4 regions of the Pseudoduganella aquatica genome follow, and region 4 is predicted to be linked to each of the others. Evidence: riboswitches for the same ligand, from Rfam matches in the RefSeq annotation. Region 4 holds a riboswitch; each other region holds the start of a gene.
What was found. Region 4 has a riboswitch for cobalamin ahead of KT882_RS18025 (TonB-dependent receptor). Riboswitches for the same ligand answer to the same signal wherever they lie in the genome.
Positions count from the first base shown of each region.

Region 1: it holds a riboswitch for cobalamin, as region 4 does, so the genes downstream of both, KT882_RS09375 (TonB-dependent receptor) here and KT882_RS18025 (TonB-dependent receptor) in region 4, are expected to answer to the same signal.
Region 2: it holds a riboswitch for cobalamin, as region 4 does, so the genes downstream of both, KT882_RS30440 (TonB-dependent receptor plug domain-containing protein) here and KT882_RS18025 (TonB-dependent receptor) in region 4, are expected to answer to the same signal.
Region 3: it holds a riboswitch for cobalamin, as region 4 does, so the genes downstream of both, KT882_RS21130 (CoA-acylating methylmalonate-semialdehyde dehydrogenase) here and KT882_RS18025 (TonB-dependent receptor) in region 4, are expected to answer to the same signal.

Region 1 covers NZ_CP086370.1:2,128,073-2,133,350, forward strand. Annotated here, with positions in the region: gene KT882_RS09365 (hypothetical protein) at 1-42, opposite strand, end outside; gene KT882_RS09370 (M1 family metallopeptidase) at 39-2,243, opposite strand; cobalamin riboswitch at 2,305-2,558, shown strand; gene KT882_RS09375 (TonB-dependent receptor) at 2,626-4,620, shown strand; gene KT882_RS09380 (IS110 family RNA-guided transposase) at 4,848-5,278, shown strand, end outside.
Region 2 covers NZ_CP086370.1:6,811,836-6,817,113, forward strand. Annotated here, with positions in the region: gene cobT (nicotinate-nucleotide--dimethylbenzimidazole phosphoribosyltransferase) at 361-1,386, shown strand; gene KT882_RS30430 (adenosylcobinamide-GDP ribazoletransferase) at 1,399-2,181, shown strand; gene KT882_RS30435 (histidine phosphatase family protein) at 2,181-2,756, shown strand; cobalamin riboswitch at 2,762-2,990, shown strand; gene KT882_RS30440 (TonB-dependent receptor plug domain-containing protein) at 3,057-4,931, shown strand; gene KT882_RS30445 (FecCD family ABC transporter permease) at 4,949-5,278, shown strand, end outside.
Region 3 covers NZ_CP086370.1:4,734,127-4,739,404, reverse strand. Annotated here, with positions in the region: gene KT882_RS21135 (acyl-CoA dehydrogenase family protein) at 1-797, opposite strand, end outside; gene KT882_RS21130 (CoA-acylating methylmalonate-semialdehyde dehydrogenase) at 808-2,313, opposite strand; cobalamin riboswitch at 2,463-2,679, opposite strand; gene KT882_RS21125 (serine hydrolase domain-containing protein) at 2,710-3,885, opposite strand; gene KT882_RS21120 (MFS transporter) at 3,932-5,131, opposite strand; gene KT882_RS21115 (response regulator) at 5,142-5,278, opposite strand, start outside.
Region 4 covers NZ_CP086370.1:4,037,999-4,043,276, forward strand. Annotated here, with positions in the region: gene KT882_RS18015 (IS30 family transposase) at 1-291, opposite strand, end outside; gene KT882_RS18020 (hypothetical protein) at 443-625, shown strand; gene KT882_RS18025 (TonB-dependent receptor) at 630-2,627, opposite strand; cobalamin riboswitch at 2,704-2,921, opposite strand; gene KT882_RS18030 (hypothetical protein) at 2,916-3,878, opposite strand; gene KT882_RS18035 (hypothetical protein) at 3,848-4,555, opposite strand; gene KT882_RS18040 (hypothetical protein) at 4,759-4,920, shown strand; gene KT882_RS18045 (MFS transporter) at 5,115-5,278, shown strand, end outside.

The DNA.
Region 1 (5,278 bases), 1.9 Mb from region 4:
GGCTGCGCGGGCGGCGCGCACGCAGGTGTCGGTCAGTTTCATATGGTTGCAATCAGTGTCAGGATGGCTTGCGCGAGCGCGGCCAGGTCGAAGGTCCAGCGGCGCGCGGCGCTGCCGTCGGCCTTGACGGTGCGGCTGTCGTCGAGTTTATTGGTGTCGAGCAGGTGCTTGCGCTCGGGGTCGAGTTCGGCCGACACGGCTTTCACCGGCTTCTGCCACACGAATCGCTCCCAGCGTTCGCCGTTCTGCGGGTCCCATTTGACGGTTTCGCTGCTGCCGTCGGCAAAGCGCACCAGCAGCGTTTGCGGTACGGCCTCGCCGCGCCGGCGCACCACCACTTCGGTGCGGTAGGGGTAGGGGCCTGCGCCGTGCTTGGCGTCGGGATGGGCTTTCTCCCATTTTTCGCGCGCATCGTCGATCTGCTTGTCCACCTGGTCCTGCGTCAGCTCCACGCGCTTGCCGTTGACGATGCCGCTGCCCGGCTGCGGCAGCACTTCTTCGCTGCTGATGGACTGCACGCGGTCGTCCACCTTGCCGGTGCGGTAGACCTGCTGCGCGAACACGCGCTCCACCAGCGCGCGCTGGCCGCTGGCCTGGGCCAGCGTTTCGCGCAGGTCGGCGGTGCTGGGGTGGCGGAAGCGCCAGCGCTGGTAGTATTCCTTGAAGGCCTGCTCGGTGGCCTGCTTGCCCAGCTGCGCTTCCAGGTCGTGGAAGATGGTGGCGCTGCGGTTGTAGGCCGGGCCTATGCCTTGCAGGCGCGTGTACGCGTTCTGGCCGGCGGGGTCGGCCGGGTTCTCGCGCACCGCGCCGCCCAGTTCAAAGTGGAAGCCGTCAAAGCCGGGCGACACGCCGATGGCGCGCAGCCAGCGCGGCGCCGGATGCAGCAGCTGCCCGCGTTCGCGCGCCATGCGCATATTCCAGTATTCGTTCAGGCCTTCGTCCAGCATCGGTTCCTCGAATTCATTGGAGGCGAGGATGCCGTAGAAGTAGCCGTGTCCGAATTCGTGGATGTTGACCAGGTCCAGCTCGAATTCCTGGCGCGATTTCGGATCCACCGTGGCGTAGCTGTCGGCGGTGTAGAAGGTCGGATACTCCATGCCCGCCGCCTCGCTTGCGTTATGCGGAGGCAGCACCACGGTCAGCGTCTTGTAGGGATAGGGGCCCAGCGTTTTGGAGTAGTAGGTGAGCGCGTCCTGCGCGGCTTTCAGCGATGGCGCGGCGCTGGCCGCGAACTCCGGCATGTAGAGCACCTTGATGCTGACCGGCGGACTGCCCGCGCCGCTCCAGCTGCCCATCAGCGGCGCTGCGTAGCGCTTGTCCGCTGTCCAGGCGAAATCGTGCACGTCGCCCTGGACGTAGTGGTGCGTGAGCATGCCGTTCTTTTCCACCGGCGCGCCTTGCAGCTCGCCGGTGGCGCCCACCGTGTAGTCCTTGGGCACGGTGAGTTTGACGTCGTAGCTGCCGAAGTCCGCGTAGAACTCTGACTCGGCGTGGTATTCGTGCACATTCCAGCGCGGCCTGGTGGCGCCGCGTTCTCCCGCCAGTTCCAGCACGCCTATCTTGGGGAACCATTGCGCCACCAGGTGGAAGCTGCCGAAGTACCCGCTGCGCGCGAGCAGCCGTGGCAGCTGGCTGTGGAAGTCGATATCGAGCGTGGTGGAGGCGCCGGCCTGCACCGGCTGCGGCAGGTCCAGCCGCACCACGGTGCGGTCGCTGGCCGGGCCGCCGTCCGGCTGCACGAAGGACTGTTCCACCTTGGCGCCGCCTTGCGTCACGCTGCGCAGGTTGATGTGGCCCCATTCGCCTTCTCTGGGATCGCGGCTGAACATGCCGCCGCCGCTGGCGCGGTGCTCGGTGAAGAAGGTGGTGCCCGCATGCTCGAAGGCGTTCAGGTAGAGGTGCAGGTAGACCGTACGCACCGGATGCGCGCTGCGGTTGCGCCAGGTGAGCTGCTGCTTGCCGTCCACGGTGTGCTTGTCCGGGTCCAGCGTGGCGGCTATCTTGTAGTCCACCACGCGGTCGGACAGGGTGGGTTCGCTGCCGGTGCGCGGGCCGCCCCAGGCGTCCGGCGCGCTGGGCGCGGCCACGGCGCCTGCCTGCGCGGGGGCGAAGGGGATGCCGGTGTCCGTGTACGGCTCGGGGATGGCGATGACCTGGACTTGCGCCAGCGCCAGCACGGCCAGCGTGGCGGCGGCGAGGGCGGCAAGGACGATGGCTGGCTTGCGGTAGGAGTGTGCGTTCATGGCGCCACTATAACGAAGCACGTAATTATTTGCCAACAAAATCATCCATACGGGGCCGGGAGTATAATGGCGGCGTTTTGGTGCCCGCGTCCATGCCCTTGGACGCAGTTAAACGGGAAACACAAGGCAGCCGGCGCTTTTTGGCAGCGCGGCGGCCAAGGTGTGCTGCCCCCGCAACGGTACGCAAGCGCCGCGCTTCTGCAATGCATGCGCGGCAGGCTGGATCGACAACCACTGCGCAGGCCAGTCCCGCGCCGGAAGGTGATCCCGTCCCGTCTTGCCAGCCCGGATACCGGCCAAACAGGTGAAAGCGCCGAAAGCCTTTCGTTGAATCCGGCCTGCGGGGACGCAGGCGGATGCTCACTACGCATAAAAGTACAACATGACCTTCTCGAATTCTAGCCGCGCGCCGGCTTCGTCGCCGCTGGCGCTTGCCGTGGCGCTGTGCTTCTCCGCCGCTATCGTTTCTTCCTCCGCCATGGCGCAAACCCAGATCGCGGGCGATGCCCTGGCCGCCGTTGTGGTGACCGGCGCGCGCTTCGACAGCGATCCGTCGCTGCTGCCCATCGGCGCCACCGTCATCAGCGCGGCCGAGATCCGCCGCGCCGGCGTGAGCGACGTGAACCAGGCCATCCGCAAGATCGGCGGCGTGCTGGGCCACCAGAGCCTGGACGGCAGCCCGGACTTCGCGCTGGACCTGCGCGGCTTCGGCACCAACAGCAGCCAGAACATGGTGGTGCTGCTGGACGGCGTGCGGCTGTCCGAGAACGAACTGAGCTCGGCCATCCTGTCGACCATCCCGGTTGATTCGGTTGAACGCATCGAGATCACGCGCGGCGGCAGCAGCGTGCTGTTCGGCGACGGCGCCACCGGCGGCGTGATCCAGATCATCACCAAGCGCCCCGGTGCGCGCAATGCCGGCACGCACGGCAGCGTGTACGCCGAAGTGGGCCAGTTCGGCCTGCGCGAAGGCCGCGCGGCGCTGACCCACAGCACCGGCGACTGGGCCTTCGACCTGTCCGGCGGCGCGCTGGACACCGACAACTACCGCGACAACAACGCCTTCAAATCGCGCAGCGTGAACGCCGGCTCGCAAGTGGGCTTTACCGACGGCCGCGCCGGCGTGCGCCTGTCGAGCACCCGCCAGGACTCGCGCTTCGCCGGATCGCTGAGCCAGGCCCAGTTCGACGCCAACCCGCGCCAGGCCGCCACGCCGAAGGACTTCGGCGCCCTCGATAGCGACCGCTTCACCGCCTTCGTCGAAGCCAAGCGCGCGGGCTACGACCTGGCCGCCGAGCTGTCGCACCGCCGCAAGGAGCTGGAAGCGACCTACTTCCACGGCACCACGTCCTCCGTGCTGGACTACGAAAGCAAGCAGACCCAGTTCTCGCCGCGCGTGCGCAAGCTGGGCCAGTTCGGCGGCGTGCTGAACGAAGCGGTGGCGGGCGTGGACTTCATCGACTGGACCCGCGAGCAGAAGGGCTCCAGCCCGAGCAAGGCCACGCAGAAATCCAAGGCGCTGTACCTGCGCGACGAAGTCAAGTGGGACGCTTTCCGCCTGGCCGCAGGCGTGCGCCGCGAGCTGTTCGAGAAGACCAACGCCGATCCGTCGCCTTGGTCGGTTGCCAACTACGACGTGACCCAGGGCGTGAACGCCTGGGACGTGCAGGGCAGCTACGCGCTGTCGTCGAAAGCCACGCTGCACGCGAAGGCCGGCCACAGCTACCGCGTGGCCAATGCCGATGAAAACGGCTACACCCTGGTGCCCAACACCGTGCTGCAGCCGCAGACCTCGCATGACCTGGAACTGGGCACCAGCTACACCGACGGCGGCGCCAAGCTGTCGGCGCGCGTGTTCCGCCACGAGCTGCGCAACGAGATCTACTACGATCCGACCGCCGGCGCGTTCGGCTTTGGCGCCAACACCAACCTGGCGCCGACCAAGCGCCAGGGCTTCGAGCTGGACGCGAGCGCCGAGCTGGCGCGCGACTGGACGCTGAGCGGCCACTACCAGCGCGTGAAAGCCACCTTCACCGAAGGCGCCATCGCCGGACGTGAAATGGTGCTGGTGCCGAAGAACGTGCTGAGCGCGCGCCTGACCTGGACCCCGGCCGACGGCCAGACCGCCGACATCGGCGCGCAGTGGGTGGACAGCCAGCGCTTCGGTTCCGATTTCACCAACAGCTGCGCCGCGCGCATTGCGTCCTACACCACGCTGGACGCACGCTATGCGCGCAAGTTTGGCGCCTGGGAAGTGGCGCTGGCCGGCCTGAACCTGGCCGACAAGCAGTACTACGGCATGGCCTTCCAGTGCCGTGGCGGCATCTACAGCTCGGACGGGCGCCAGCTGAAGCTGTCGGCGCGCTACGAGTTCTGACGCGCGCATGGCGGGTTACGGCTTTGCCTAACCCGCCCTTGTATTATTCCATCTGCCCCGAAAACGGAACGTCGGGGCAGAGCAACTGGATGCCGTACCCGCCCTTGGTCGCCAAGACCGTGATGTAGATTTCGCAGCAGTTGCTCTTATTCCATTAAAGATCGAACAGTATCTTTGGCCCGGCGTGCCGTGAGCCCGCATTTGCAAGGTTGATCAGGAGAAGAGTAATGTTGTGTCTTGGTATAGATGTCGCCAAATTGAAGGTCGATTGCGCACTGCGCCTGGAAACGGGCAAACACCGTGCGAAAGTTGTAGAAAACACCCAGGCTGGCTTTGCCAAACTGGAAGCGTGGCTGCAGAGTCATACGGACGGGTTGCCCCATATCTGCATGGAGGCCACTGGCGTCTATTGGGAGGCGATCGCGGAGTTCTTTGCCCGTCGGGGCTACCGCGTCAGTGTCGTCAATCCGGCCCAGATCAAGGCGTTTTCCCAGGCGCAGCTGGTGCGCACCAAGACCGACCAGGTCGACGCCAAGGTCATTGCCGAGTTCTGCGCCAAGCATGGTCCGGAAGCATGGCAGCCGCCGCCGCTGAGCGAACAGGAATTGAAAGCGATGGTGCTGCGCCTGGATGCGCTGCTGGCCATGCAGACGCAGGA
Region 2 (5,278 bases), 2.8 Mb from region 4:
GCCGACGTGGTCGCCCTTCAAAATAACTGACGATTCCTTCTCTCGAAGGTCACGTTTAATTTTTTCGTTGAGCGTTTAATAATTTGAGCTAAGAGGCTTGCGCCTCCGGCATCATCATCAAACGCCCACACTTATCGACTGTTAATTTTTAAAGAATTCTGCGTTACTTGCTGAAGCGTTTTGTTCAGCAGCAGAGAGGCAAGATTATGAGGCGTTTCGTTTAAACCGTCAACCCCTCATTTTCCTACTTTCCTACGCTGCGTATGTTCAGCAGCGCGGGGACAGAACTATAGCAAAGCTACTCGCGTTCCGCAAGGCCAAGCTGTACCATCGCATCTCGTTTCCTTCTCTCAGCAATATATGACCATCTCCCCTACCGCCAATCCCGACCTGTCCGCCGCGCTGGAGCGCGCTGTCAACAACAAGACCAAGCCGCTCGGCAGCCTGGGCGTGCTGGAGACGCTGGCCAAACAAATCGGCCTGATCCAGGGCACGACGGCACTCTCTATAGTAGAACCTGCCATCCTGGTTTTCGCGGGCGATCACGGCGTGGTGGCGGAAGGCGTGTCCGCCTATCCGCAGGACGTGACCTGGCAGATGGTGGAGAACTTCCTGGCCGAGGGCGCGGCGATCAATGTGTTTGCAAAACAGATGGGCTGCGCGCTGCACGTGGTGGACGCGGGCGTGAACCATGACTTCGGCCCGCGCGGCGGCCTGCACGACCGCAAGGTGGCGCACGGCACGCGCAACTTTGCGCAGGAGCCGGCCATGACGGCGGAGCAATGCGCCATCGCGCTGGAGCACGGCAAAGCGCTCGCTGCGGGCCTGCCGGGCAATGTGCTGGGCTTCGGGGAGATGGGCATAGGGAACACCACTGCCGCCGCCGCGCTGATGCACAGGCTGACCGGCATCCCTGCGGCGCAATGCGTGGGCGCGGGCACGGGCTTGTCCGCCGGCGGCGTACTGCACAAGCAGCGCGTTATCGAAGCGGCGGCCGAAAAACATGCCGGCACCACCGCGCCGCTGGAAGCGCTGGCGGCGTTTGGGGGATTCGAGATCGCCATGATGGCGGGCGCCATGCTGAAGGCGGCCGAGCTGCGCAAGGTACTGCTGATCGACGGCTTTATCGTCACCAGCGCGCTGCTGGTTGCGGCGCGCCTGCAGCCTGCGATTCTCGACTACTGCGTGTTCGCGCACTGCTCCGACGAAAGCGGCCATAAGCTGATGCTGGAGAACCTGGGCGCGCGTCCGCTGCTGAACCTGGGCCTGCGCCTGGGCGAAGGCACCGGCAGCGCGCTGGCCCTGCCGCTGCTGCATGCGGCGGTGAATTTCGTGAACCAGATGGCGACCTTTGAGTCGGCTCAGGTCAGCGAGAAGTCAGAGTAAATCCGCGCCGCCATGCATCAGCTCCGCCTGTTCTTTATCGCGCTGCAGTTCTTCACGCGCCTGCCCATTCCGCGCTGGGTGGGCTTTGAGCCATCCTGGCTGCACCATGCGTCGCGCTACTTCCCGCTCGTGGGGCTGGTGGTGGCGGCCATCGCTGCGGCGGTGTATGCGGCGGCGGCTTGGGTCTTTCCCGCTCCGGTGGCGGTGCTGCTGGCGACGGCGGCCGGCATCTACGCCACCGGCGCCTTCCATGAAGACGGCTTTGCCGATATGTGCGACGGCTTTGGCGGCGGCATGACGCCCGAGCGCGTGCTTGAGATCATGAAGGACTCGCGCATAGGCGCTTATGGCGCCATCGGCACCATCTGCCTGCTGGCGGTGAAGTGCACGGCGCTGGCCATGCTGCCGCCCGCCGTGGCGGTGGCCGCGCTGTTCCTTGCGCATCCGCTTTCCCGGCTAGCCGCCACCTCGCTGATCTGGCGCATGGAATACGCGCGCGCCGAGGGCAAGGCCAAGCCCATGGCGCAGGAAATGAGCGGTGCGGAATTCAGCATTGCGTGCGCCTGCGCCGCGCTGCCTGCGGCGCTCATCGGCTGGATGGGATGGCTGCCCTGGCTTTCCATAGGCGCGGCAACGCTGGCGGCGCTGGCCGCCGCCGTCTGGCTGGGCCGCAAATTCAAGCGCCGCATCGGCGGCTATACGGGCGACTGCCTGGGCGCGGTGCAGCAACTTGCCGAAGTGCTGATCTATCTCTGCGTGCTGGCCGGGCTGGGCCACGGCGGATGGCAAGCTTGATGCGCCTGATCCTGGTACGCCATCCGCAACCGCTGGTGGCGCCGGGCGTTTGCTACGGCAGCAGCGACCTGCCAGCAGCGCCGGACGATATCGTGCGCGTGCACACCGCGCTGCTGGCCAGCGCCAGCATTCCTCCCGGGACGCCTGTCTACGCCAGTCCTTTGCAGCGCTGCGCTGTGCTGGCAGGCCGCCTTGGCGCCCATACGCTGGACGCGCGCCTGGCCGAAATGGATTTCGGCGCCTGGGAGCTGCGCAGCTGGGACGATATTCCGCGCGCCGAGGTGGATGCCTGGGCGGCGGACCTCGCGAACTACCGTCCCGGTGGCGGGGAAAACGTGCTGCAAGTGGCGGCGCGCGTGGCGGCGTTCAGGGCGGAGCTGCTGGACCAGCGCCAGCACGAGGACCAGCATCCGCAATCCGCCATCATCTGCCATGCCGGCACCATCCGCGTGCTGATGGCGCTTGAAGCGGGCCTGAAAGCCGGCCTCCCTCTCGACGAAATCGCGCTGCGGGCCGCCGCCGCGCCGCACAAAATCGCTTACGGCGAAACTGTCATTTTGGAAGCTGTCGCCTGAAGCCGATATAATGGCGGCGTTTTGGTGCCCGCGCGCATGTCCATGCGCGCAGTTAAACGGGAAACACGACGCCGCTCCCCACAAGGAAAACGGCCAACGTGTGCTGCCCCCGCAACGGTAAACAAGTGTCGCCCACAGCGACAAGCTGCCTCCTTAAGACCACTGTGCTTTGCATGGGAAGGTGAGACAGTTCAACTTGCGAGCCCGGATACCGGCCAAAGCAGGTGGATGCGCTGCGCGCATCTGTTCAATCCAGCCCACGGGGAAGTAGGCTGGTTGCATACTATACAAAGAAATAATATGAGCTCTCCTGTAATCCGGCATGCGGCCGCCACGTCGCTTGCGCTGGCTATTCCTATGGCCGCCTCGATGACTGTTGCCGCGCCTGCCCACGCCCAGACCATCACCCCAGACAGCGTGATCGTCACCGCCACCCGCTCGCCGCAGCTGCAGCGCGACGTGCTGAGCGACATCGTCACCCTGGGCGCGGAAGAAATCGCGCGCTCCGGCGCCGGCTCCATCACCGACCTGCTGCAGCGCCAGCGCGGCATCGAGATCTCCCGCAACGGCGGCCCCGGCACCAATTCCAGCGTGTTCCTGCGCGGCGCCAACGCCAACCAGACCGTGGTGCTGGTGGACGGCGTGCGCATCGGCTCCCTGTCGTCCGGCACGGCCAGCTGGTCCGGCATTCCGCTGCAGGCGATCGACCGCGTTGAAATCGTCTACGGCCCCATGAGCTCCCTGTATGGCGCCGACGCCATAGGCGGCGTCATACAGATCTTCACGAAAAAGGGCGCAGGCCCGCAGACCGTGTCGGCCTCGCTCGGCGCCGGCAGCGACAAGACGCGCAAATTTGACGCCAGCATCTTCGGCGCCACCGCAGGCGACAACAGCTTCAGCTACGCGCTCAGCGCCGGCAAGGAAAAATCGGACGGCTTCTCCGCCACCAAGCCTGGCAGCACCAGCTACAACGCCGACGACGATGGCTACGACCGCGTAAGCACCTCCGGCCAGTTCGGCTTCCAGGTCGCCAAGGGCCATGACCTGGGCCTGGTTTTCCTGAACAGCCGCACCGACGGCCAGTTCGACAGCGGCGCCAGCCGCTACGACACGCGCAGCCAGACCAAGCTGTCCAACATCGGCGTGTTCAGCAAGAACCAGCTGGCAGCCAACTGGCACAGCACCGTGCAAGTGGCCAAGGCAGAAGACACCTCGGTCTCCGACACCGGCGTGGCCAGCGCCTACAGCCGCATCGAAAGCAAGCAGACCGACGCCACCTGGCAGAATGACATCCGCATCGGCGAAGACACCCTGCAAGTGCTGTTCGGCCACCGCGAAGAAGAGGTGGTGTCCGGTACCACGCCTGCGCTGGGCAAGGTCCGCAAGACCGATTCCTACGCCGGCGCCTACAGCCTGAAGCGCGGCGCGCACCTGGCCACGTTCGGCCTGCGCGCGGACGACAGCTCGCAGTACGGCACCAAGACCACCGGCTCGGCCGGCTACGGCTATCGCTTCAGCAACGCGCTGCGCGCCAGCGCCAGCTACGCCACCAGCTTCCGCGCGCCGACCTTCAATGAGCTTTACTACCCGGGCTTCGGCTACGAGAACAACAAGCCGGAACAAGGCCGCAACGCCGAAGCGGGCCTGCATTACGACGACGGCGTGACCGAGTTCGGCGCCAGCATCTACCGCAACAAGCTGACCGACATGCTGGTGACCACCACGCCATGCCCGGACCCGGCACGCAAGGGCAGCTGCGCCTACAACGTCAACCACGCCATGCTGGAAGGCGTGTCGCTGAGCGCAAGCCGCCGCCTGGGCGCGTTCACCGTGGCAGGCAACGCCGACTGGCAGGACCCGAAAGACGAGACCACCGGCAAATCGCTGGCGCGCCGCGCGAAAAAACACGGCAACGCCAGCGTAGAATACGCCAGCGGTGCAGTGGCCGCCGGCGCCGAGCTGCAAGTGTCCGGCAACCGCTTCGACGACGCGGCCAACGCCCGCCGCCTGGGCGGCTACAGCCTGCTGAACCTGTACGCCACCTGGCAGTTCACGCGCGACTGGTCCGTGCTGGCGCGCTGGAACAACGTCACCGACAAAAACTACGAAGTGGCGCGCAACTACGCCACGCCAGGCGCCAAGTTCTTTGCCGCTCTGCGTTACGGCATTAAATAAAGGTACGAAAAAGGCCCATGCATCCACACTCCCGCAACCTGCGCACGCGAGCAGCCGCCATCACCGGCGGGCTGCTGCTGTTCGTCATCGCCAGCCTGCTGTTTTCCGGCGTGACCGGCTCGGTTCACATTCCGCTGTCCGACATTCCGGGCGCGCTGGGTCAGCTGTGGAACGGCCAGGCCAACAGCCTGGCCGCCACCCTGCTCGACCTGCGCGGCAGCCGCGCGCTGACGGCGTTTGTCACCGGCGCGGCGCTGTCCCTGGCGGGCGTGATGATGCAGGCATTGCTGCGCAATCCGCTGGCCGACCCCTACGTGCTGGGCATTTCGTCCGGTGCAGCGGTGGGC
Region 3 (5,278 bases), 700 kb from region 4:
CGTTCGCCCATGTGGCGCTGCGCGCTGTTTAGCGCAGCCTGCGCCGCGCCGATGGAGCAGGTGGCGATGTTGATGCGGCCTCCGTCCAGCCCGCGCATGGCGAGCTTGAAGCCGTCACCCTCCCGGCCCAGCAAATGCGAGGCGGGCACGCGCACGCCGTCGAAGCTGATGGCGCGCGTGGGCTGGCTGTTCCAGCCCATCTTGTCCTCAGCGCGGCCATAGCCGACGCCCGCGCTGCCGGCAGGCACCAGGAAGGCCGAAATGCCGCCCGCGCCCGCACTGCCGGTGCGCGCCATCACCACCAGCGCGTCCGTCGCGCCCGCGCCGGAGATGAAGGCCTTGCCGCCGGTGATGACGTAGTCGCCGTCCTCCAGCACGGCGGACGTGGTCAGCGAGGCCGCGTCCGAGCCGGCGCCGGGTTCCGTCAGGCAGTAGGAGGCCAGCTTGCGGCCGGAGGCCAGGTCCCCTATCCATTCCTCCCGCACTTCGGGCTGCGCCCACTGCGCGATCATGGCGCTGGCCATGTTGTGGATTGTGAGATAGGCCGTGGTGGAAGGGCAGGCGCGCGCCAGCTCCTCGAACACCACGGTGGCGTCCAGGCGCGACAGGCCCAGGCCGCCCATGGCCTGCGGCACGTACAGGCCGCAGAAACCCAGCTCGCCCGCATGCGCAATGGTCTGGCGCGGGAAGATGCCCTCGGCGTCCCAGCGCGCCGCCTGCCCGGCCATTTCGCGCGCGGCGAACTGGCGCGCGGCGTCCTGGTAGGCACGCTGGTCCTCGTTCAGTTCGAAGTCCATGACGGCCTCCTTACTTGAGCGAGATGGTCGTGTTGACGCCCGCTGTCACGGCCGCGTCGTCGAACCAGCGCGCGGTGATGGTCTTGGTCTGGGTGTAGAAGGCCACCACCTGCTTGCCGTAGGGACCAAGGTCGCCCAGCTTGGAGCCGCGCGAGCCGGTGAAGGAGAACAGCGGCACCGGTACCGGGATGGGCACGTTGATGCCGACCTGGCCGGCGTCCACGTCCTCCTCGAAAGTGCGGGCCGCCGCGCCGGACTGCGTGAACAGCGCCGTGCCGTTGCCGTTCGGGTTGGCGTTGATGATGGCGATGGCTTCCTTCAGGCTGGCGGCGTGCATCACGCACAGCACGGGGCCGAAGATTTCCTCCTTGTAGACTGCCATCTCGCGCGTGACGCCGGAGAACACGGTGGGGCCGACGAAGTTGCCGTTCTCGTAGCCGGGCACCACGGGGCCGCGCCCGTCCAGCTCCAGCTTGGCGCCTTCCTCTATGCCCTGGCCTATGAGCTGCTGCACGCGGGCCTTGGCCTTGCGCGAGATCAGCGGGCCGATGTCGGCGCCCGGTTCCGCGCCGGCGCTGATCTTGAGCGTCTGCGCTTTCTTCACCAGCTCCGGCAGCCATTGCTGCGCCTCCCCGACCAGGATCACCACCGACAGCGCCATGCAGCGCTGGCCCGCCGCGCCGAAGGCGGCGCCGGCCAGGTTGTTCAGGGTCTGCTCGCGGTGCGCGTCCGGCAGCACGATGGCGTGGTTCTTCGCGCCCATCATGCACTGCGCACGCTTGCCCGCCAGCGAGGCGCGCTGGTACACGTGCGTGCCCACCGTGGTGGAGCCGACGAAGGAGACGGCCTTGATGTCCGGATGGTCGCAAATGGCGTTGACCACGTCCGCGCCGCCGTGCACCACGTTGAGCACGCCAGGCGGAATGCCGGCTTGCAGCGCCAGTTCGGCCAAGCGCATGGTCACCATCGGGTCCTGCTCGGACGGCTTGAGGATGAAGGTGTTGCCGCAGGCGATAGCCATCGGGAACATCCACAGCGGGATCATGGCGGGGAAGTTGAACGGCGTGATGCCGGCGCACACGCCCAGCGGCTGGTGCACGGTGTAGGTGTCCACGCCGCCGGCCACGTTGCTGGCCAGTTCGCCCATCTGCAGCTGGCCGATATTGGCCGCATGCTCCACCACTTCCAGGCCGCGGAAGATGTCGCCCTCGGCGTCGGCCAGGGTCTTGCCTTGCTCGGCGGTGAGCAGGGCGGCCAGTTCCGCCATGTGTTCGCGTATCAGCGCCTGGTATTTGAGGAAGATGCGGGCGCGCGCGCCGATGGGCGTTTTGCGCCAGGTCTGGAAAGCGGCTTTCGCGGCGGCGGCGGCTTGCGCCATTTCGTCCGGCGTGGCGTGCGGCACGCGCGCGATCACTTCCTGGGTGGCGGGGTTGACGACGTCGCTCCAGTGCTCGGTGCGCGACTCGACGAGGGCGCCGTTGATGAGGAGTTTGACGGTAGGGATAGCAGTAGCCATGGTGTGTCTTCCTTGATGGGCGGCGCGTGCGTCATTGCGCGTGTTGCGCCGCCAGTCTGCAAAAGTAAGCCGGACGGCGTCTTGCGCCGCGCGGCACCCGCCACGCGCCTTCCGCACGTGGCCAGACCCGGCGCCGCCATGGAGCGGGCGGCGCTGAAGATCAACAGGCCGGTATCCGGGCTTGCAAGTCTTGCTGCTTCGCCTTCCCAGTCTCGTGGACCAGTGGCATGGATGAAGCAGCCGCACTTGCCTACCGTTGCGGAGGCAGCAGGGGCTTGGGGGCGCACCGCATCGAGCGCGCCGACCACTTTCCCGTTTAACGCCGGACAAGAATTTGCCCGGCGCACCTGTTAAATAAAGATTAGCATAACAATTGACGTTTACGTTAACGTAATTTCATTTATCGCTTGCCGGGGACTTCAAGCTGCGCACGATGGCGTCGCGCAGGGTGAACAGATGGCGGTTGCCGTCAAACTCCGCTTTGGGTGAATTGCCGGTATGGACGATGATCACCCTGGCCAGCGGATCGATGAAGATGTTTTGCCCGTTCGTCCCCCAGAAAAACGATCTGCCCCCGGCCGCCTGCGGAATCCAGGTATGCAGGCCGTAGTAGGGCGGCCTGGGCGGCTGCGGCTTGTCCGGGCGGAGCGCGGTCATGGCTGCGATCCAGTCCGCAGGCACCACCTGCTTATCGCCGATCCTGCCCTGATTCATCACCAGGTAGCCCAGCCGGGCGTAGTCGCGCAAGGTGGCGGCGAACTGGCCTTGCACGCCTTCTTCGCCGTTCTGGTTCTTGATCCAGTGCGCGCTGCTTTCCGCGCCCATGGGGATCCAGAGCTTCTGCTCCAGGTAGCTGGTGAGATCCATGCCGACGCGCTGGCGCAGCATGGCTCCCAGCATGGCCGTCTGCGCGCCGTTGTACTGGAACTGCGTGCCGGGCGCCGACGAGCGTTCGCGCTTGCCACGCAGGTAGTCGCGCACGTTCTGCCGTGGCGACACCATGGGATTGGTGGCGCGGTTATCCGCTTCGGCGCCGGGTTCGAATGAATTGACCAGGGCGGCGCCCGAGGTCATCCGCAGCAGGTCTTCCACGGTGGCCGGGGCGAAGGCGCTGTCCTTGAAGTCGGGCAGTACCGCGTCCACGCGTTCGCTGAGCGAGAGCTTGCCTTCCGAGACCGCGATGCCGACCAGCAGGGCCAGCACCGTTTTGGACATGGATGCGGACAGCAGTTTGTCGGCGGCGCCGCCGCCTTGCAGGTAGCGTTCAAAGACGATGTCGCGGTCCTTCAGTATCAGCAAGCCGGTGGTGCAGAATTTGCCGAGATAGTCGTCCAGCGTCGCAGCGGCGCTTTCTCCGGGCAGCTTGTAGCTGACGCTTTTCAACGGTGCGCCCAGCCTCAGCGCCAACGGCGCGGGCGACGCGCTTGCCGTGTTGTTCGGATAGCTGCGCTGCGGGTTGCGGAACACGTCCAGGCATCCGCTCTGGGCGTGGGCCGGCGCCTGCATGGCGACGAAGGCAAGGACGGCAAGCAGCGGGGCAATGCGGGCTTCGGTGCGGGGCGATGGCGTCATGGCTGGTCTCACGGGAGTAGCGGGACATGATATCCCAATGTGCGCCTCACTCCCGCTGCGATTGCGCTCGGATGGCGAGCAGGTAGAAGGCCAGCGAGGCCAGGGCTGCGGCCAGCAGCACCAGCAGCAGGATGGCGGGGGCGGCGTACCGCACCAGCCCGGCCACGGCCAGCGGCCCGGCGGCGCGCGCGATCAGCGCGGGGCCGGCCAGCGCGCCGGAGATGGCGCCGTAGTGGCGGCGCCCGAACATGGTCTGCGGGATGGTGCCGCGCACGATGGTGAGGATGCCGTTGCTCATCCCGTACATCATGCAGAACAGCGCGGCGGCCCAGGCGTGATGGCCGAACAGCAGCAGCGCGAGCAGGGCGGCCGGCAGGGAACAGAAGGTGATCTTGCCGATGGTGCGCGGCAGCGCGTGGCGGCCTATCGTCATTTCGCCGATGCGGCCCGCCACCTGCATGGGGCCGACCAGCGCGGCCAGCCACACCGCCAGCGTCGCGGCGTGGCCGTATTGCTGCAGCAGCGGGATCAGGTGCACGGACAGCGCGGAGAAGATGAAGCTGTTGGCGGAAAAGGCGAAGGCCAGCTTCCAGAAGGCCGGATGGCGGAGGGCTTCCTGCAGCGAGTGTTCGCGCGCCCCGGTGGCTGACGGGGCGGCGGGTGCTGCGGCGGCATGGGGCGGCAGCTGTTTGCCGGACGGTAGCAGCAAATGCAGCGGGAAGCTGAGGAGGAGCTGCGCTGCCGCGTAGACCAGGCAGGTGGCGCGCCAGCCGGCGTGCGCGTCCAGGTATTGCGTCAGCGGCCACGAGACGGTGCTGGCGAAGCCGCCGAACAGGGTGAGCGTGGAGATGGCTTTGCGGCTGTCCATGCCGAACTGGCGGTTGATGGTGGCGAAGGCCGCTTCATACATGGTCATGGCCATGGCGCATCCGAGCACGGTCCAGGCGGCGTAGTAGGCGGGCAGGCTGTGCACCTGGCTAAGCAGCGCGAAGCCCGCCGCGCCGAGCAGCGACCCCGCGCCCATCACGCCGCGCCCGCCGTGCCGGTCCAGCAGGGCGCCGATGGGCGTGGCGGCCAGGCCGGACACCAGCAAGCTCCAGGAAAACGCGCCCACCACGGCCTCGCCGCGCCAGCCCATCTCGCGCTGGATTTCGGGCGCAAGGATGGCGATGGCGTAGTACAGCGCGCCCCAGGACATGATCTGCGTGCAGGCCAGAACGGCGAGGGTCTTCCAGCGTTGCGCCATGCGGCCAGCCTTAAAGGTCGATAATCCCGCGCCGGATGGCGATGGTGACGGCGTGCGTGCGGTCGTTGGCGCCCAGCTTGGCCAGCAGGCCGCTCATGTGGGCCTTCACGGTTTCCTCGGCGATGCCCAGTTCCGCCGCCACGCGCC
Region 4 (5,278 bases):
TTGCTGCGGTGACCAGAAAAGATTCAGGTGATGCCGGACCACCTGGAATAACACGCCGTCCGGATGCAGTTTCGGCAGGCGGCGTGGCAGCACGCGCCGGGCTTGACACTGCGCATGGGCGGCGTCGGCGTCATAGACTCCGACGCCGCTGGTGCGCTTGAGTTCGCGGCTGATCGTGCTGGCAGAACGACAAAGGCGTTTAGCAATGGATCGGGTGGAGCACTGGTCGTCGCGCATGGTCATGACGACAGCGCGCTCCTGGGTTGTCAAATGTTTGTAGATTCTCGCCATGGCGGCACCTTACAGCAAAAGGTGTTGCACTTGGTCTTTGAGAACACCCATCTTGCTTATCCGAAAGCTGGCTGTCTTGGTATTCATCCTGCCAGTCATGAAGCCACTGGAAAGCGAATTGGGCCTGATATCGCCATTCACGGTAACAGTCATGATCACCAGCGCCGCCTACAGCATCGCCGCACTCGCTGGCTTGTGGTCTGTGCTGCACTGGCGCGGCGCCGCCATCAACCGCTACTCCTACTGGTTCGCCAGCTTGCACACGCTGTACCATTCCGCCGCCAGCGCCTACCTGGACCGGCACGGCATGATCCGCCGGCGCTTGTGGGCGTGAAGCGTCAGAACGTGGTGTGCAGCGTGAGGCGGTAGGAGCGCGGCTCGGCGGGGTGGTAGTGGATGTCGCCCACGCCTTCCGCCGGCTCGCCGGGCAGGCGCGAATCGTAGTAGTAGTCGATGTCGTTGATCTTGCGGCCGAACAGGTTGAACACGTCCAGCGACAGTTGCCAGCGGCGGTCGATGCGGTAGCTGGTGCGCAGGTAGGCGATGGCGCTGGAGGCGGAACGCTTGCTGTTGTCCTCGATCAGCGGGCGCGGGCCGAAGTAGCGCATCTGGAAGGCGCCGGACCACGGGCCCAGCTCGGTAATGGTGGCGCCGAACGAGGCCACCTTGCCCACCGCGCCGGGGATGTAGTCGCCGGCCTCGTCTCGCTCGGTGTAGCGGGCGCGCGAGTAGGCCAGGTCCAGGTCGAACAGCAGCCAGTTGCTGGCGATGTAATGATTGTTCAGCTCCACGCCCGAACGCTTGCTGCCCCGGCTGGCGCTGGTGTCGCCCGCGTCGCCCGAGAACACCAGTTCGGAGGCCGAGCGCAAACGCCACAAGGCGAGCGAGCTTTGCAGGCCGGGCACCAGCTCGGTGCGCAGGCCCACTTCGGAGCCGCGCGTGCGCACCAGCGGTGTGACCGGCTCGGCAGGCTCGCGCTCCTTGGGCGTCAGGTGCACGGTGGTACCGCGCGCGTCGTTGCTGTGGAAGCCGGAGCCGGCGTTCAGGAAGAACTCGGTCTGCTTCCATGGGCCGAGCACCACGGCCAGCTTGGGCGAGGCGATGTGCGCGTTGACCTTGCCGGAGTTCTCGGCGATGTCGCTGGCCACGTCGAAACGGTAGCTGTCGTAGCGCGCGCCGGCCACGGTGCGCAGCCAGGGCGTCCATTGCACGGTGTTGTCCAACCACAGACCGGCGCTGTCCTCCTTCACCGCCGATTCGGTGATGGTGCGCAGGATCTGCTGGCGCACGGTGCTGTACAGCGCCAGCGGTGCGATACCGTCGTGGCGCACCTGCAGGCCGATGCGGTTGCTCATGTCCCGCTCGCCCAGCTTGCCGAACCAGGTTTGCGACACGTCGAAGCCCAGCATCTTGCGGCGCTCGGTCTGGCGCGATTGGTCGCCGTTGACCGGGTCGTCGAGGAAGTAGGTGAAATTGTTGTACAGCGTGAGGGCGGAACGGACTGCGTAGGCGCTGGCCTGGAACTGGCTGTCGGCGCTGCGTTTGTTCATGCCGAAGGACAGGCTGTAGCGGGATGTGACGCCGCCGTCTGTAGGATCCAGCGTGCCGTAAGGATCGAGATCGCCACTGTCAACCGCGCGTTGCGGGATCTGGCTGCTGGCGTACCATGCGCCCTTGTAGGCCATGGCGGTAACGCTGTACTGGTCGTCCTTGGGGCCTGCACTGTAGCGCAGCACGCCGGCCTGCTTGCGGAACGATTCGGGCACTTGCCACGGGCCGTTGTTGTGCGCCAGTTCCAGCGCGTACAGCAGGTTGCCGCCTGCCAGCGGCGTGGAGTTGGCCACCAGGCCGCGCAGGTACTGGCCCTCGCCTGCGGTCAGCGTTGCGGTGCCGTCTTTCAGCTTGTTGGCCAGGGCCATGCGGGCCGCGCCGGCAGAAGCGAAGTCGCCTTCATCGGCATAGTAAGCGCCCTTCTTGTAGCTGATGCGGTCCACCAGTTCGGGGATCAGGAAATTCAGGTCGGTGTAGCCCTGGCCGTGCGCGTGGGTGCGCATGTTGATGGGCATGCCATCCACGTAGGTGGCGAAGTCGGTGCCGTGGTCGAGGTTGAAGCCGCGCAGGAAGTATTGGTTGGCCTTGCCGTCGCCGCTGTGCTGGGTGACGATCACGCCGGGCACGAATTCGAGCAGCTCGCCGGGGCGCAGTGCGGGCCGGTTGGCGATCAGCGCGGCGGTGACGACGCCCTGGCTGGCGGCGTCCGAGGTGCCGACGCTGTTGTTGTAATGCGCTTGCACCTGCACGGTCGCAACCGGGCCTTCGATTGGAAAATCTAACATGGAATGATCCTACGGAACGGCAATCCTCCCCACTTCCCCGTAGGCGCGATTGCGTAAGAAAGCGCCGCCTGCGCGGCCGCTTCCACCTGCCCTGGCCGGTATCCGGGCTCGCAAGCGTGACTGTCTTACCTTCCCATGCCTAAGCACAGTGGTGTAGAGAGACAGCCTGCCGTCAAGAGACGGCGCTTGCTAACCGTTGCGGGGGCAGCACACCCGGCCGCTTGCGCAGCCTGTGTTTCCCGTTTAACTGCGGGCGAGATTTCGCGCGCGGGCACCAGAGCGGGCGCATTATACGGTTGGCAAGCTGCGCGAGTCCAGTGCGGTGCAGCGGCTGCGGGGCGTGGCGTAGGAGGCCCTGGCCGCATTGCGCCGGAACAGCCTCACCTTGCCGTCAGGCGTGGCATAGACCGGCGTGTAGCTTGCCGTGGCGCGCAGCACTTCCGCCTGCAAGGGCGCCGGCGCCGACGCCAGCGCGCCCCATTGCAGCACGTAGTCCACCGCCTGGCCGCTGGCCTGCTCGTATCCCGCAATATCGATGCGCGCCAAGTCCGTGGCTTCCTGCTGCGGGCGCCAATGGAACAGCAGCGCCTGCGTGTCCTGCCCCGGCACGAAGTGCACCGGATAGACTTGCAGCCGCGCCAGATAGTTGAACAGCGCCACGCGGTCGCCGCGCAACTCCAGCCGGCTGGCGGCCTGGAAGAACGGGCGATACTTGGGCGGCAAGGACATGCCCGTGGCCCAGGCGCCTCCGTCGTCCAGCACCAGCGGCAGCACCGTGCAATGCGGCGGCACCAGCTGTTCCACCTCCGCCAACGGCGCCAGCTGCTGCTTGATGCGGTATTGGCGCCAGGTGCCGCCCGCCATCAGCGCCAGCGACACCACGACGGCCAGCGCCGCCATTGCGCGCCTTGCGCTGGCCGGCAAGGGCAAACAGGCCATGCACAGCAGGCCTGCAAAATAGGGAAACATCTGCATGCGGCGGTAATGGGTCCAGCCACCGCCCATGGTATCCGGGAAGGCCAAGGCCAGGGCGAGCAAGGATGCAAACAGCAGCAGCGCGGCCCAACTGCGGGTATCGGCGCGCCGGCTGCCGAGCGCCATCGCGCAACGGAGGGCGAGCAGCAGGACGCTGGCGAGAATGGCGGCCGCCAGTGCCGGGGCCAGGTAGCGGTCCATCGGCGTGTGCTGCAGGTTCAGCGGCGACAGGATGACGAAACTCTTCAGCCTCTCCTCCAGCGGCGCACCGAACACGACCGCTGCGCCACGCGCTCCGCCCAAGGACAGAACGACCAGAGGCAGCGGCGACAGCAGTACCCCCGCGTGCCGGGCATGCGCCCGCAAAGCCTGCACCGCCCCCCCGTGCGCCAGGCGGCCGCGCAAGACACCATCGTCAGCACGCCCAGCGCCAGCATGGCGGCCAGGAAGCCGGACGCGTGGGAAAAATGGGTGAAGTACAACGCCGCCACCGGCGCTGCCGCGCGCCAGGCTCCGGCCCGCTTCTGCATCCACAGCAGCGCAGCCATGCTCAACAGGAACCCGGTCACCGACAGGCAATAGTTGTACAACCCAAGGAAGAACAGCTGATGCAAGCCCAGCGGAAAGGCAAACAGCGCCACCCAGACCTGGCGCCGCCGGAACTGCTGGAGCAGCGCCGCCATGCCGGCCACCGGCCCCAGCAGGCAAGCAAGCTGCACCACCGCCTCCGCCACGTCCGGCGCGACGGCTTTCAGCAACAGCACAATCAGCCCGTACACGGCGAGATTGGGATGCAGGGCGCCATTGCGCTGATAATGCTGCGCCTGCAATCCCCCGGCATCGGGCGTCCCGCCGAGCATATGGCCGAAGCTCATATGCACCGGTCCGTCATTGGTGGCGAAGGGCAAAACGTAGAGCACCGCGGCCGCGTACAGCACGCCCAGCATCAGCATAGCCCAGCGCCAGGAATTCCCTTGCCTCGCCCGCATGGCCGCCTCCACGCTTTAGTTTTTATACAATGTGACCAATTTAGCATAATGGCGGTTTGAATATCGCATTCACACTGAGAATATCAGCCATCGAAAAATGCAATTGGATTTATATGTTGCAGCGCAGTATTCTGGACACATCGAAATCCAACAGCAGGAGAAACAGCATGAATTTCTCGTCCTACAGCCCATATGGCGTGACCCAAGCAACCAACAGCCCGTCGCCTTCGGACGTGCGCCGCTGGACGCGCATCCTGAAAGCCAAGCTGCGCAAGATCGTCGAGCACATCGGCTCGCCGTTCGTCGAAGGCCGCTACCCTCCGTTCTAAGCGGCAAACCGCCCGCTTCAGTAGCAACTCAGCACCATCGGCCGCGCGCGTTCTGCGCGCGGCAGCCCCCTTCTTCGCAAATGTGCAATTCTCATCGCCGGCATAGTTGACGCCCGGTGCTAAATCAGTCACCATCGCAAAATGGTTGCGCTATTCATTTCGAATTACGCACTGATAACGATAAATGAGACGACATGACAAGCACCGCAGACAGCTCCGCCGCCAAGCTGGGGACGATGGAGAAAATCGGCTATAGCCTCGGCGACCTCGCCGCCAACCTGATCTTCCAGACCCTGCTGACCTTCATCGCCTTCTTCTACACGGACGTGGCGAAGATAGCGCCCAACGCCGCCGCCAC